Regions from separate parts of the Pseudarthrobacter sp. IC2-21 genome, predicted to be linked through region 2. Evidence: riboswitches for the same ligand, from Rfam matches in the RefSeq annotation. Region 2 holds a riboswitch; the other holds the start of a gene.
What was found. A riboswitch is a leader RNA that binds a small molecule or an ion and turns the genes downstream of it on or off. The one in region 2 is predicted to bind cyclic di-AMP.
Positions count from the first base shown of each region.

Region 1: linked by a shared signal. The riboswitch ahead of SBP01_RS03975 (M23 family metallopeptidase) and the one ahead of SBP01_RS10425 (LysM domain-containing protein) in region 2 are both predicted to bind cyclic di-AMP.

Region 1 is NZ_CP139145.1:842,427-849,830, reverse strand. Features, by position in the region: gene SBP01_RS03980 (C40 family peptidase) at 1-287, opposite strand, end outside; cyclic di-AMP (ydaO/yuaA leader) riboswitch at 358-518, opposite strand; gene SBP01_RS03975 (M23 family metallopeptidase) at 667-1,494, opposite strand; cyclic di-AMP (ydaO/yuaA leader) riboswitch at 1,498-1,735, opposite strand; gene SBP01_RS03970 (metal-dependent transcriptional regulator) at 1,883-2,575, opposite strand; gene serC (phosphoserine transaminase) at 2,843-3,973, shown strand; gene SBP01_RS03960 (MFS transporter) at 4,016-5,335, opposite strand; gene SBP01_RS03955 (DUF3027 domain-containing protein) at 5,381-5,980, opposite strand; gene SBP01_RS03950 (cold-shock protein) at 5,990-6,373, opposite strand; gene SBP01_RS03945 (hypothetical protein) at 6,670-6,903, shown strand; gene SBP01_RS03940 (helicase-associated domain-containing protein) at 6,914-7,404, shown strand, end outside.
Region 2 is NZ_CP139145.1:2,259,688-2,267,091, forward strand. Features, by position in the region: gene SBP01_RS10410 (DNA alkylation repair protein) at 11-547, opposite strand; gene SBP01_RS10415 (TraR/DksA family transcriptional regulator) at 544-909, opposite strand; gene SBP01_RS10420 (coiled-coil domain-containing protein) at 993-2,339, opposite strand; cyclic di-AMP (ydaO/yuaA leader) riboswitch at 2,705-2,907, shown strand; gene SBP01_RS10425 (LysM domain-containing protein) at 2,911-3,726, shown strand; gene SBP01_RS10430 (dienelactone hydrolase family protein) at 3,793-4,764, opposite strand; gene SBP01_RS10435 (ribonuclease Z) at 4,849-5,742, opposite strand; gene SBP01_RS10440 (globin domain-containing protein) at 5,873-7,081, shown strand; gene SBP01_RS10445 (hypothetical protein) at 7,118-7,404, opposite strand, start outside; gene SBP01_RS10450 (hypothetical protein) at 7,383-7,404, opposite strand, start outside.

The sequences.
Region 1 (7,404 bases), 1.4 Mb from region 2:
CTTGCCGTTGCTGTTTCCGTTGCCGTGGACTGAGCACGGACCGGCGCGATCACGGGTGCAGCCGTGGTCTTGACTACCGGGCGCTCGAAAGACACGGTGGCAGTGGGTGCGGCGGTGACGGCAAGAGCAGCCTGGGCAGATCCGGACTCGGTAGACGCGGACACACCAGCGGTGGTGTCCGCGGCGTTGGCCGGAAGCCCCATGGTCAGGATGAGACCTGACGCGGCTGCGATAACAGCAGCCTGGCGACCTACGGTCCCGGCGTTTGCACTTACTGCCTTGGACACGGAGCCCAAAGGATTGGTGCGAACCGTTTGCGCACGGTGGCGCGCAGAATTATGGCGTGAAGACACGAAGGTAGCCTCTCCCAATGCCTGCGAGGTGAGCTGTCGGATTCGGATGGGAGTCACCCGGCCGCGCTGCTTCCTGGGAAGCTTTGCGACTTAACCCCAAGGCCTTCAGAATCGAAGACCAAAATTGGTTCCCCCGCCCCTGCCAGACGATGTCATGCGAACGGACCTTGAGCGGTGGCAGAGCTAGGCAATCCACTCAAGAACGTCAACTTCGGAAAAGTTGACGCGACTTAGACGTTACAGGACTTCAGAGCGAATGTCACATTCAGGTCACGGCAAGCCGAAGAGATTTGAGAGTTTGCCATCATTTGGCTCAGAGCCAGCCTGTGGGGTCAACGACTTCGCCGTTGACCTGAACCTCGAAGTGGAGGTGGCAGCCGGTGGAGGCGCCCGTGGTGCCGCTGAGGGCCACCACCTGGCCGCGGGTCACGGTCTGGCCAACGGTCACGGAGGCTGAGGACAGGTGGTTGTACGTGGTTTCCAAGCCGTTGCCGTGGTCGATCACGACGCGGTTGCCACCGCCGTACTGATGCCAGCCTACGAAGGTCACGGTGCCGCTGGCGGCGGCCAGGACCGAAGTTCCGCATTGGGCCACGTAGTCCTGGCCGCGGTGAAAGTCGCCGGTACCACCCGTAATGGGGCTGATCCTGAAGCCGAACGGGGACGCCGTGATGAGCTGCGCGAGCGGCGCTCCCAGGCTCCCGGCGGAGGCAGCCCGGGTAATGGACCCGGCCGACTGCGCACTCAACAGTTGTTTCAGCTTGCCGTCCGGGTCACCCTGGGTCACCACGGAAGAACGGCTGAAATCAATCTGGGCCCCGGCCGCGGCCGAAATCTCCGGCTGCGGAGCGGCTGACACGGCCGCAACGGAGTTGCCGGGCTGCTGGTCTGCCATGATCGGGCCCGTTGCCGGAACGGTGACGGTCAGGATCAGGCCGGTGGCAGCAAGTGCCACGCCGGCCTTCTGCCCAACACCGCTGGCGGCGGCGAAGTCGGTGACCTGCCGGAAGGCGCCCCGACGGCGGCGCCGCGCTTCACGCTGGGGATCGCGGGGCCTCTCCGCAGTGTGATCCTCAACCGCGCGGGGCGCAGCAGCGGGGCCGGCCGCGCGGCGGCGGCCCCTGGAGTAATGCGTGGTCAAGAATGTTCCTCTCTGGATAGCCTGCGAAGTTAGCTGTCGGATTCGGGTCAGAGAGTTCTAAGACCCGGTCCGCCGTTGCAAGCACTCGGCGCAGAGATACCCATGAGGGTCCTGGGAGAGGCTTGCTGCTGACGGACTTCACCCCAAGGCAGCCTTGCGACTGCCGGTTGTGGTTCCCCCGCCTCTGCCAGTGGATGACTCGTGCACCTGATCCGCTGGCAGAGCTCGGCTCCGGATCAGGTAACGCTTTTATATCGACGCTTGGGTTTAAACTATAGGCGATCAAAACGGGCAGTAACAATTCCGTTATATTTGCGGAACTGACGGCCGTGCGCTAGCCCCTTGCGTCGGGGTGCCGCAGAGCGGCCTCCTGCTGGAGCTCCCGGCCCTAGCTGATGGAAACGAAAACGTGGGCCGCGACCTCGGGCGGCAACTCGAGCGCACCTTCAATGCCCGGAACCCGCACTGATATGTACTCGCCGACGCGCTCGAGGGAGACTGCCGCGCCGGGCCGGATGCCCCCTTCGTCGAGCTGCACCAGCAACTCGGGTTCCACCTGGATGGGCTCGGCCAGCCTGCTGACGGTCACGCTCGACGTCGGCCCGTATCCGCGCATGGCCTCAACGAGATTAATCACACCTGCTTCCGGCAGGGCGGCAGCACCCCCCAGCGCAGCCAGCCCGGGGATGGGGTTGCCGTAGGGCGACTTGGTGGGGTGGTCAAGGAGTTGGTAGATGCGCCGTTCCACACGCTCGCTCATCACATGCTCCCAGCGGCACGCCTCGTCATGGACGTACGCCCAGTCCAAGCCAATGACATCGGCCAGGAGCCGCTCGGCGAGCCGGTGTTTGCGCATGACTTCGGTGGCGCGCTTGCGGCCGGTGTCGGTAAGTTCCAAATGACGGTCTCCGGAGACCACTACCAGGCCGTCCCGCTCCATCCGGCCAACAGTTTGGGACACGGTAGGTCCGGAATGGCGCAGCCGCTCGGCGATGCGGGCGCGGAGGGCAACGATGTTTTCTTCTTCAAGCTCCAAAATGGTTCGAAGATACATCTCCGTGGTATCGATCAGATCCGTCATCCAGCTCAGCTCCTCGAGCACAGTACCTTGCGTTGACCCACCGTATCGCGTTCAAGCCGCAGCGAGGTCCAGTAAAAAGCTTAGCCTATTTTGAATTTGTCCGGATAATCGGCCGCCGTCTCACTGGCCAGACTGTGACGGTGCCGGTTGCAGCCCTGTCCAGGGTTTCAGGCAGAATAAAAGCGGCCCTCGTTGCAGTCGCCGCTGATTGCCGGCCACCCCACCGTCCCGGACGCCAAACATGTCCATGCCGAAATTGGAGCCCTTGTGAGCGAAACCAGCATCACTATTCCCGCCGATCTCCTGCCCAAGGACGGACGCTTCGGTGCGGGACCGTCCAAGGTCCGGCCGGAGCAGCTTGAGGCACTCCAGGCAGCATCGCGGACCATCCTGGGCACTTCCCACCGCCAGGCGCCCGTCAAGAACCTGGTGGGTTCCGTCCGGGAGGGCCTCAGCCAGTTCTTCCGCGCCCCGGAGGGCTACGAAGTTGTTCTCGGCGTCGGCGGCTCCACCGCATTCTGGGACATCGCCAGCTTCGGGTTGGTGGAAAAGAAGGCCCAGCACCTGTCCTTCGGCGAGTTCGGTTCCAAGTTCGCGGCCGCCACCAACAAGGCGCCGTTCCTGGAGGGCTCGTCCATCATCAAGTCCGAGCCGGGCACCCGGCCGGCCGCCCGGGCCGAAGCCGGCGTGGATGTTTATGCCTGGCCGCAGAACGAAACTTCCACCGGCGTCGCGGCTCCCGTCCAGCGCGTGGAGGGTGCCGACGCCGGCTCCCTCGTGCTGGTTGATGCCACCTCCGCCGCCGGGGGGCTTGATGTGGACGTGGCCGAGGCGGACGTGTACTACTTCGCCCCGCAAAAGAATTTCGCGTCCGACGGCGGCCTGTGGCTGGGCCTGTTCTCCCCCGCCGCCCTGGAACGCGCCGCGCGCATCAAGGCCAGCGACCGCTGGATCCCGGATTTCCTGGACCTGCAGACGGCCATTGATAACTCGAGGCTGAACCAGACGTACAACACACCCTCGCTCACCACGCTGGTGACCCTCGATGCCCAGGTTCAGTGGCTGAACAAAAACGGCGGGCTCGATTTCGCCAGCAAGCGCACTGCCGACTCAGCCGGCCGGATCTACGCCTGGGCCGAGGCCTCCGGCTACGCCACACCGTTCGTGGCCAAGGCCGAGGACCGCTCCAACGTCATCGCCACCATCGATTTTGATGACTCGATCGACGCCGCCGCGATCGCCAAGGTGCTGCGCGCCAACGGTGTGGTGGACACTGAGCCGTACCGGAAGCTGGGCCGCAATCAGCTCCGGATCGCCACCTTTGTCGCCATCGAGCCGGACGATGTTTCCGCCCTGCTGGCCAGCATCGACTACGTCGTGGGCGAGCTGCGCAAGTAACGTCCACACGGCATGAGCGTCCCGCAGGGGAGCGTAAGTGCGTCAGCGTTCGACGGCGTCGTCCGGGTTCTGGTCCCGGGCGGCGCCGTTTGCTGTGTCCCCCAGTGTGGAGACGACGCGGAAGAGGCGCAGGCCGCGGGCCCGCCGGTTGAATGTCAGCCGGAGCTGCCGCGCCCGGATGATCCACACCATGCCGATCAGGGCCGCGGCGATCCCGGAGGCGGCGGCCACGGTCAGCGACCAGCGGGGGCCGGCCACATTGGCCACCCACCCCACCAGCGGCGCCCCGATGGGTGTGCCGCCCATGAAGATGGCCATGTACAGGGCCATGACTCTGCCCCGCATGACCGGATCGGTGGTGGTCTGGACGTAGCCGTTCGCGCTGGTCATCATGGTGATTGCAAACAGGCCCACCGGCACCAGCGCAACACCGAACCAGAAGTAGTCCGGGGCCAGGGCGGCCAGTCCGGAGGTCACGCCGAAGGCAGCGGCCGCGCCGAAGATCATCCGCAGCCGGGGTTTGCCCCGGCCGGCGGACAGGAGTGCGCCGGTCACGGACCCGATGGCCATGATCGAATTCATCAGCCCGAAGGCGCTGGCGTCCAGCCCGAACTCCGTCCCCACCATGGCAGCGATGAAGAGCACGAAGTTGAGCCCGAGGGTCCCCACAATGAAAACCGCCACCAGGACCACCACAATGTCCGGCCGGAACCGCACGTAGCGCAGCCCCTCCCGGATACGGCCTTTTCCGGGCGCCGCGCGGGGAAGCTGCCGCAAGGACGCCGTCGGGATCCGCCACAGGCTCAGGAGCATGGCCAGGAACGTGACGGTGTTGATCAGGAACACCCAGCCGGGGCCAACGGCCACCGTCAGGAGCCCGGCCACCGCGGGGCCGATCATGCGGGCCACATTGAAGGAGGCACTGTTCAGTGCGACGGCATTGGGGAGGTAATCGTCGCGGACCAGCTCAGAGACGAAGGTCTGGCGAACCGGCGCGTCCAGCGCGGACACCAGGCCCAGGAGAAGGGCAAAGCAATATACGTGCCACAGCTGCCCGGCTCCGATAACAACCAGGATCCCCAGTCCGGTACTGAGCAGGGCCATCACCGACTGGGTCATGACGAGCAGCTGTTTGCGGCTGTAACGGTCCGCCACAAGCCCGGCCACCGGCGCCAGGAACAGCTGGGGTCCCAGCTGGAGGGCCATGGTGATGCCCATGGCACCGGCGTCCTGATCCGTCAGGTGGTCAAACACCAGCCAGTCCTGGGCCGTCCGCTGCATCCAGGTTCCGATGTTGGAAACCAGCGCACCAATGAACCAGATCCGGTAGTTGAGGATGTGCAGGGATTTGAAGGTGGACATCATGGCCGGCCTCCGTGTTGATCAACCCTGCGTGTTAGCAACTGCCTAGTCAGTCCCGCCGGCGGGTTCGTCTTCTTCGGAATCGGCAGGACCCTCCTCGGCGGGTTCACCCTCGGCGGCCTCATCGTCGGCGGGCTCGTCGGCGGGCTCGTCGGGGATCGGTTCGTCGTGCGCCGCGGACCCGGGCGTGCGGCCCCGGCCAGCCTGTGAGTCCGATTCCTCCACTGCCTGCGCGTCTTCGGGGCGGACGCGCTCGGCCCACGGCACCCATTCCGGGGACAGGATGGAATCCTCGGACGGGAGCAGGCCCAGCTCGCTGACGGTGACCACTTTGGAGCGCGAGTTCCGGGTCACCACCGCATACCATTGCCAACCCTGGTAGCCGGGCAGCTTGGATTCGAAGAGATGGGTGACCAGCCGGTCGCCCTCGCTTTTGGCGGCGATATGCTGCCCGATGTCCGACGGCGCCGTGATGCCCTCGAGCGCGGTCCGCGCCACGTCAACGGCAGACGCCAGAAAAGCATCCGGTTTGCCGGTCCGCCATACGGGCACGCCGGCGCGGCGTTTGGCTGCAGCCTTAACACCGGCCGGCTCCGCGGCAGCGTCCGGCTGTTCAGCGTCCGGCTGTTCAGCTTCCGGGTTCATAGCCAAGGCCTAAACGTCCAGCTCGTCGGCAACCTTACGCAGGGCCGCCGCGATGGCTTTGCCCTTGTTGCCTTCCGGGTATTTGCCCGCAGACAGGGTTCCGGAGAGGTTGTCCAGGACGCTCACCAGGTCCTGCACCAGCGGCGCCAGGTCCCGGGCGTTTGGCCGCTTGGCCTTGGCGATGGACGGGGTTTTGTCCAGGACGCGCAGCCCGAGCGCCTGGGCGCCTTTCCGGCCGTCCGCGACGCCGAACTCAACGCGGGTGCCGGCCTTCAGGTCCGTGACGCCTTCGGGCAGCGCTGATTTGGGCAGGAAGACCTCCTGGCCGTCTTCGCCGGCGAGGAAGCCGAAACCCTTTTCCTTGTCATACCACTTGACCTTGCCGGTAGGCACGTAATCAACCCTCTTCGTTCTGCGTCTTAAGACACGGCCGGCAGTCACCGCATCCGCACCAATATGCGGGTTCAGGGTATGACAGCGACGGACCGTGTTGGTCTGTTCCTTCAAGGTTATCCTGCCGGGGACGGATTTCCGCTTTCACCGGCACCTGGTGATGCCCCGGGCTGCCCCGTGGCCACGCCCTTTGTCCCGCCGTGGTCCGGCCCGTTCCCGATGGCTCCTGCCGGCCCGGTGGCAAGGGCGCCGGCCCGCCCCGCCCAGTGTCGGCCAGCCCTGTTAGCGTTACGTGCATGACACCCTCGCGTTACCGCCGCCCACTGATGATTTCCGCAGCGGTAGTTGCCGTTCTTTCCCTCGTGGCGGTCGGGGCGGTAATGGCCCTGGCCTTCGCTGGCATGGCCGCCCCGGTCTGGGTCACGTCCGTTGCCTTGTACGGACTGCCCGTGGCCTTCCTCCTGATGCTCTTCCTGGTCCTGGACAGCGTGGCGGGAAGGCGCCGGGCGGGAAAGTCCGGCGGGCTGTAACGTTGGACTGATGTCCCTTATCCGCGCGCTCAGCAAAGAGTTGGAGGCACGCAGCGACGACTCGCTGCGGGCCCTCTTCGCGGCGCGGCCGGACCTCATCTCTCCCCCGGTCCCGGATTTTCCCGCCCTGGCCGCGAGGGCCAGCGCTAGGGTCAGCGTCCAACGCGCCCTGGAGCGTCTCAACAGGCCCCAGATGCAGGTGCTGGAGACACTCCACCTGTGTACCAACACGGACACAGCGCACAGCGCTTCGGCGGCGGGCGTGCGGAAGCTTATTGCCGGGTCCACCGTGGCGGCCGTGGAGCGCATCCTGACCTCGCTCCAGGACCTTGCCCTGATCCACCGGGCCGAGCCGCCGCACGGAACTCCGGCAGGGCACCGTCAGCGCTACTACCTGCCCGTGGGGTGCCTCAAGGACGTGGTGGGCATCTACCCCGCCGGCCTGGGCCGCAGCTACACCGAGCTGGTCCGGCTTCAGCCGGCGTTCGCCCAGCGCGTGGT
Region 2 (7,404 bases):
AGGCGTGAATTCAGGTTGTGGGGGCCGGGGTTCCGGTAGCGAGGGCCGCGGCGTGGCGGACCCAGCCGTCAGGATCCCGGCTCCAGCGTGCCATCACCACCCCGGCGCGTTGGCGGTCCGCGCCCTCCAGCGCCGCGAGCAGCGGAACCACGACGTCGGCCGTCAGGGGGTCCACCAACTCCGCTGTGTGCGCCGACCGGATGAAGCCTTCCAGCCGGGTCAGGTCCGAGTGCCGCAGGAGGGCCACCCGGGATTGCAGGAGCACGACGGCGGCCAGGCGCCGCTCGTAGACGGCCCGCCTGCCCGGCCCGGGCTGGCCCCACAGTTGCGAGGCGAGTGCCGTCACGTCGTCGTGGGCGAGGCCCTTGAATTTCGTGCCGGCGTCCCGGATGGTTCCCCGCACGGCTCCAACTGATGCGCCGTAGGAACTGAGGGCCCCGCCCAGGCGTGATTCCACTTCCTCCGACCGGTACCAGGTGCCTTCATTCTGCAGGGTGGTGTCGATGAACCGGGCCGCGTCCTGCACGGTTTGATTCACCGGGCTCACCTACCGTGCCGGCGTCCCGCGCCGGAATGCTCAATGCAGTACAGGGTCCAGGGCCGCGCCTCAAGGCGGCCCTCGGCGATTGGTCCTCCGCAGACGGCACACACCCCGTAGGTGCCGTCCGAGATTCTGTGCAGTGCCGCTTCGACCTCCGCCAGACCGGCACTGCTTTGGTTCAGCAGCGCCGCTGCCTGTGACAGTTCGAAGGCAATGGTGGCGCCCTCGGGGTCATGTTCGTCGTCCACATTGGAGTCCTGTCGGGCGGCATTGGCAGCGGAAATATCGGCCCGTAGCGCTGGCAGCAGTGCCAGCTTCCGGCCCCGCTCTTCCTCCAGCAGGATCCGGAACCGTTCAAAGTCAGCCATGGGAAAAGCCTAACGCCGCGGAGTCCGCCGGACCTGCAGCTTCACCGAGGCTGCAGGGGCCGGGCCGCACGCCGGCGGGGCCGTCAGTACCAATTCCTGATGACGGAGTGATTCCAGGCGCCGCACGGGGAGCCGTAGCGGTTCAGGATGTAGGCAAGCCCCCAGTCAACCTGGGTGCGGTAGCTGGTGAGCCAGTCGCTGCCTGTGCTGCCATACTTGCTGGCCGGGAGCGCCTGCGCGATGCCGTAGGCCCCTGAATACGGGTTGGTGGCCGTGGTGAGCCAGTTGGATTCCTTCGTCCATAGCTGCGCCAGGCATTGGAACTGGTCCTGTTCCCAGCCGTATGCGGAAAGCCGCCCGGCGGCATAATTGCGGGCACCGGCGGGATCGTTGACGGCGCCGCCCGGAACGGAAGGTACAACGACGACGGCGGGCGGCGGGGCCGGCGTCGGGCTTTCCAGCGGCGGTGCGGGAGGTGCGGGTACCGGATTTTGGGGTACGGGGTTTTGCGGCGCCGGATTTTGGGGCGCCGGATTGTGGGGTTCGGGATTTGGGCGCGCAGGATCTGCCGGGGTTTGGGCGGCAGCCCGGGCAGCAGCTTCAGCCTGCTGGCGTGCCCGCTCCTCCGCTGCCGCACGTTTGGCCGCCTGGGATGCCTCGTAGGCGGCCACAGCAGCCTGGCCCTGCCGGAACTCTCCTTCGACGGCTGCCGTGGTGCCCTTCAGGGAAGCGAGCTGGGCGGTGAGTTCCTGACTGTGCTGCTGCTGTTCCGTGACGTGCTGCACCATTGCGCGCTGGGCGGCCTGCGCCGAGGACAGCTTGGCTTCGGCAATGCCGGCAAGGCGTTCGCGCTCAGTTTTGGCGGCGCGCTCCTGCTCGGCCAGCGCGTCCGCGATCCGTTCGGCCTCAGCTGATTTGTGAACCAGCACCGAGGTTTTGTCGCTGACGATCCGGACAATGTTCAGGGCGTGGATACTGTTCGTCTGCAAGGCATCGAGCGCCACGAAGAACCCCATATTTGTGCCGCCGGTCTTATAGGACTGCGCGGCGAGGGCTCCGATTTCCCTCTTATGCAGGCTCGATTCCTCCTTCGCCCGTGCCACCTGCACGGCCAGGGCGTCCGCCTTGGAACCGGCAGCCCGAAGATCGTCCTGCGCCACCGAGTATCCGGCGGCAGCGGTGACGGCCGCATTGCCCAGCGCCTCTGCCTCGGCCTGCAGGCCGCCGAGCAGGTCACCGATTTTGGTGACTTCAGCGGCCGTGGCGGCCTCGCTTGTTTTGGCTCCCTCCACGTCCTGCCAGGAAGGATAGCCGCCGGGAGGAGCCGGGTCCGCGGCGCGGGCCGGCAGCATGGAAGACGAGGCGGCCACAGCCAGTGCAAGCACGGCCGCGAGGCCGGTCAGCCGCAATTTGTGGGCAAGCAGGGACATAGTCCGTGAGCCTACCGGGCAAGTCTCCGATTCCGGGGAATATCGGTCCCGCGTCAGGCCCCGGACCGGGCCGGTCAGCCCGCCACGGTCCACGTCTCCGGCCTTGCCGGCGCCAGGAAATATTCGCCTTGGCCGGCCTGCGGACGGCGTTCCAGTGCCCTTTTTGGGGAGAATTGAATCAGTTGGATGACCTGTGGGGGCATATACGCATCCCGCGCGGTGACCTGCATCGTCGTCGTCCCTGGCCCAGGAACGCTCCGCGCCGCGCGGATGAATTCCGGCCGTACATTCCGTTACCGGAATGTGACATTCGGGAAAAGCAGCCGCTATGGTCGTTGGGTGCCCTGGTTTTAGGCCAGGACATTCCCGTCAGTATGCCGAGCCCTGCCACTGACCCGGGATCCCAGACGCAATGCAACTGGCAGGGACGGGGGAACCACATTTCCACGGCCTGAACAGGCCTTGGGGTTAAGTCGGCACTCGTCCCGTCCCTTGAGGCGGCGATCCCGGCCGGGTCTCTCCAACCCGAACCCGACAGCTCACCCCGCAGGCATGGGAGAGGCAAACAACCATGTCCAAGAAGTCCACTGCCGCACGCCATCGTGCAGCCACCCCCACTACATCCCGTGCACTGATGATCGGACGGCCGGCCCTCGTGGTCGCCGCCGCATCCGGCCTGTTTTTCGGCTTCAGCACCCCTGCCCACGCCGGCGTCCACGGACCCGAAGACTCCGGAACGGTCACCCCTCAAGGCCAGGTAAGCGCACCCGCAGCAGCCGTGGCTCCGGCTCCGGCCGCAGCCGCTGTGCATACTGTCGTATCCGGCGACACACTGGGCCAGATCTCCGCGGCCAACGGCGTGGCACTCAGCAACGTTTTGGCCGCAAACGGCCTGTCGCTGGACAGCATCATCTACCCGGGCAACCAAATCCGGATCCCTGCCGCCGGGCAGGCCGCACCGGCACCGGCACCGGCATCGGTTCCCGCCCCCGCAGCCAAGGCCGCCGCGGCGCCGACTGCACCGGCCAACACCGGCGTCAAGCTCGCGTCCAGCCCGGCCCCGGCCCAGGCTGCCACCGGAGCAGCCGGCTCGGCGATCCTGGCCTCTGCCTACTCCCAGCTCGGCGTCCAGCAGGACTGCACCGCCATGGTGGAGAAGGCACTGCGCTCAGCCGGTAAGAGTGTCGGAGACCTTGCCCCGGGCCAGTTCTTCCAGTACGGAAGCGTTGTTGGCACGCCCGCTCCGGGTGACCTGGTGATCACCGCCGGACACGTTGGTGTCTTTGCCGGCAACGGCCAGGTTGTCAGCGGCGGCGTCGACGGTTTCAAGACCCAGGTCCACTCCATCAGCTGGCTCCAGGGCGCATCCTTCGTCCACGTGGCGTGACCCCGGCCGGTTGGACGGCGGCGCGCGGCAGTATGCCGACCGCCGTCGTCCGCCGCTGCTGCGCACTCACACGTACTTCCCGAACCAGGACAGCATGTCATTCCAGGCAGCCGTTGCCTGGGTCTGGTTACACCGGTCCCCGGTGTCATTGTGGAAGGCGTGGTCCACGCCGGGGTACACGGTGAGCTGATGCGCCACCGTGGTGGCGTCCAGGGCATCGCGGAGTGCCGGCATGGTTCCGGTGATCCGCTTGTCCAGTTCGGCGTACACCCCGAACACCGCGGCCTTGATCTCCGGCACCCGGTTCAGGTCCGGCGCGGGCCCGTAGAACGCTGCCGTGGCCTTGAGCCCGGGTAGTTCCGTGGCCGCCTGCCAGGTGATCCCGCCGCCGAAGCAGTAGCCGTTCATGGCGATCCGTCCTTTGTCCACGAACTCCTGGCCGCGCAGATAGTCAAAGGCCGCAGCAAAATCGGCAACATGGCGGGCTGACCCGGCGTTGGTCAGCGCTCCGGGGACGGCGTCCGGATCCAGGCTGCCCGTGCCTCCTTCCCTGCTCAGCAGGTCCGGTGCCAGCGACACATAGCCGGCTTTGGCGAAACGGCGCGCCACGTCCTGGATGTGCGCGGTCAACCCGCGGTTCTCATGACACACCAGTACGGCCGGACCCGCAGCGCCCAACGCGGGACGGGCAAGGTAGCCGCTGATTTCTGTACCGTCCGCACCGAACGCGACGGTCGCCGTCGTCAATCCTGCCGCACCCTCGGGGACGGACAACGGACTCTTCGCCCCCGGTACCGGCCCGCCGGATGCCATGCCGGTACCCGTCGTCGAAGCAGAGGGCGACGGCATCGGTTCGGTTCCCCGCGGGACTTCCTCGGGCGTGCACCCCACCAGCAGCATCGCGGCCGACGCCGCGGCCATGCTGCCCGTGATGAAAGCGACCCGCCGCGTGAACGTTTGATGCGCCATGGCACGGGCGCGGTAATCATCAAAGAATTCCTCGATCAGGTACCGTTCATACTTTCCAAGCTGGATCATGGCCGGCCTCCTCGCGTGAGGCTAATATCCTGCTCCCGAAACACAATCTCCGGCAAGGGGCGGCTGCCCCTTCCGTCCCGCGGCCTAAGGCAGCCGACGCCGTTTTGGAAAGGCGAACCGGTCCAGGTCCCTGGCGGCGATCACTGCGGAGCCGCCGGCGCGGCGCCGCGCCTGGTCCACGAGGAGGGTGAGGTCGTCGCCGTACCGTGAGGAGAAGTGGGTCAGGATCAGCGTGCGGGCTTCGGCGCTGCCCGCCAACTCACCCGCCTGCCCGGCGGTGAGGTGCGAGTATTGCCTGGCCAGCCCGGCGTCGTCGTCACTGAACGTTGACTCCGCCACCAGGAGGTCCACCCGATCCGCCAATTCCTGCGCCCCTGCGCACGGCGCCGTGTCCATCACGAAGGCGAAGCTCTGCCCCGCCCGGGGAACACTCACATCCTCCAGACGGACACCGCCCAGAGCGCCCGCCAGCTGCAGCCTCCCCACGTCGGCGCCCCGGATCCCGGCTGCGGCGAGCCTGTCCGGCAGAAGAGTGCGGCCGTCAGGCTCGTCCAGCCTGTACCCGTATGTTTCGATGCGATGCTTCAGGGGCCGGACCTGCAGCCCCGGAGCGATGGTGCCGGGACCGTCGTGCGGATACAGCCGGAGGTCAAGTCCGGGAGTGCTGACGGACACGAGGGCACGGACCACGGCCTCGCCGGAGGCCGGGTAATGCAGATGGACCGGATGGCTCACGCCGTCAAGCGCCATCCGGGAAAGCACCCCCGGGAGCCCGAAGCAGTGATCGCCGTGCACATGGGTCAAGCAAATACGGGTGATCCGGCTTGCAGAGACCCCCGCGTGCAGCATCTGCCGCTGTGTGCCCTCGCCGGGATCAAAGAGCAGGCCCTGGCCATCCCAGCGCAGGAAGTAACCGTTGTGGTTACGGCTCCTTGTAGGGACCTGGGAAGCTGTGCCGAGGGCAACGAACTCACGCATGGAACCGAGTGTCCCACTGCCCGGCCGTAACAGCCATTAGCCTCTTCTCCGAGTGCGGCCCGGCTGTTACAGTAGCCCGGCCAAGCCGGTTCGCCGCTGGGTTCCGCCGGCCACTACGGAAGGACGCATTATGCTCTCTGACACCTCTCGTCCCGTTATCCAGGCAACGCTGCCCGTAGTGGGCGCAAACATTGAAGAGATCGCCAAACGGTTCTACAAACATATGTTCGAAGCCAGGCCGGACCTGCTCGATGGCCTGTTCAACCGGGGTAACCAGGCCGACGGCCGGCAGCAGCAGGCGCTGGCCGGGTCGATTGCCGCTTTCGCCACCTACCTCATCGAAAAGCCGGATCAGCTGCCGGACCAACTTCTGTCCCGGGTTGCCCACAAGCACGTGTCACTGGGCCTGAGCCCGGACCAGTACCAAATTGTCCACGACCACCTGTTCTGGGCCATCGTGGATGTGCTGGGCGATGCGGTCACGCCCGAGGTCGCGGCCGCCTGGGACGAGGTCTATTGGCTGATGGGGAACATGCTGATCAACAAGGAACGCGGTCTTTACGGCGCGGTGCACCTCTCGCCGGAAACCATCTGGCGGACCTGGCGGGTGGCCCAGCGCATCCAGGAGACGGCGGACGTGGTCACGTTTGTGGTGGAGAGGACGGATGAACGGGACGTGAAGCCTTCCCTTCCCGGGCAATACGTGACCATAAAAATGCCCATGAAAGATGGCGTGCATCAGCCGCGCCAATACAGCCTGACCCGGGCCGATGACGGACAACATCGGCATTTCGCGGTGAAGCGTGTTCATGGGTTATCCACTCCTGACGGCGAGATGTCCAACCTGCTGCATCAGGATGTCCAGGTCGGCGACGAAGTGGTGCTTTCCGCCCCGTTCGGCGATGTGGTGCTGGAATACACGGACCGGCCTGTGGTGTTGGCCAGCGCCGGAATCGGCATCACCCCCATGGCCGGGATGCTCTCCCACCTGGTAAAGGCCGGCTCGCAGCGCCGGGTGATGCTCCTGCACGCTGACGAGAGTCCGGATGCGTTTCCGCTCCGCCGGCAGGTCACCGAGGATATCGGCCGGCTGCCGGAGGGCTCGCTGCACAGCTGGTTCGTCAATCCTGCGGAGGATCCGGCCGGGTCCGGCTCCACCTTCCAGGGATTCATGGACGTCAGTGCCGTGGAGCTTCCGCTGGACGCCGAATACTACCTCTGCGGGCCGCTGCCGTTCCTGCAGGCGGTACGCAGTGACCTCATCGCCAAGGGTGTGCCGGCAAAGGACATTCAGTACGAGGTGTTCGGCCCGGATCTGTGGCTGGCTGACTTCCAGTGAGCCGGTTGCGGACCGCGCAAATCGGGCCGTAACCACTCAGCCGGCTCGCCACGGATAGAGAAGATAGAGGCTTGCCCAGGCCAGCCCCAGCACCAGCAGGGCGCGGATCCAGAGCTCCCATGGTGTGGTCCACAGCCATAAGGCGGCGGCCCACGGGAGGAAGACCAGGAACTCCAGCCCCTGAAGGATCCAGGGCTGTCCGCGGAAAGCCGCCCACACCTCGCCAAGGTTCCCCTGCCGAAGCAACAGGAAGGCACCGAAGACTGCCCACAACAGCACGGCGAGGACAAAGACTGCTGCGCTAACGAGCTTGGTGGACTCCG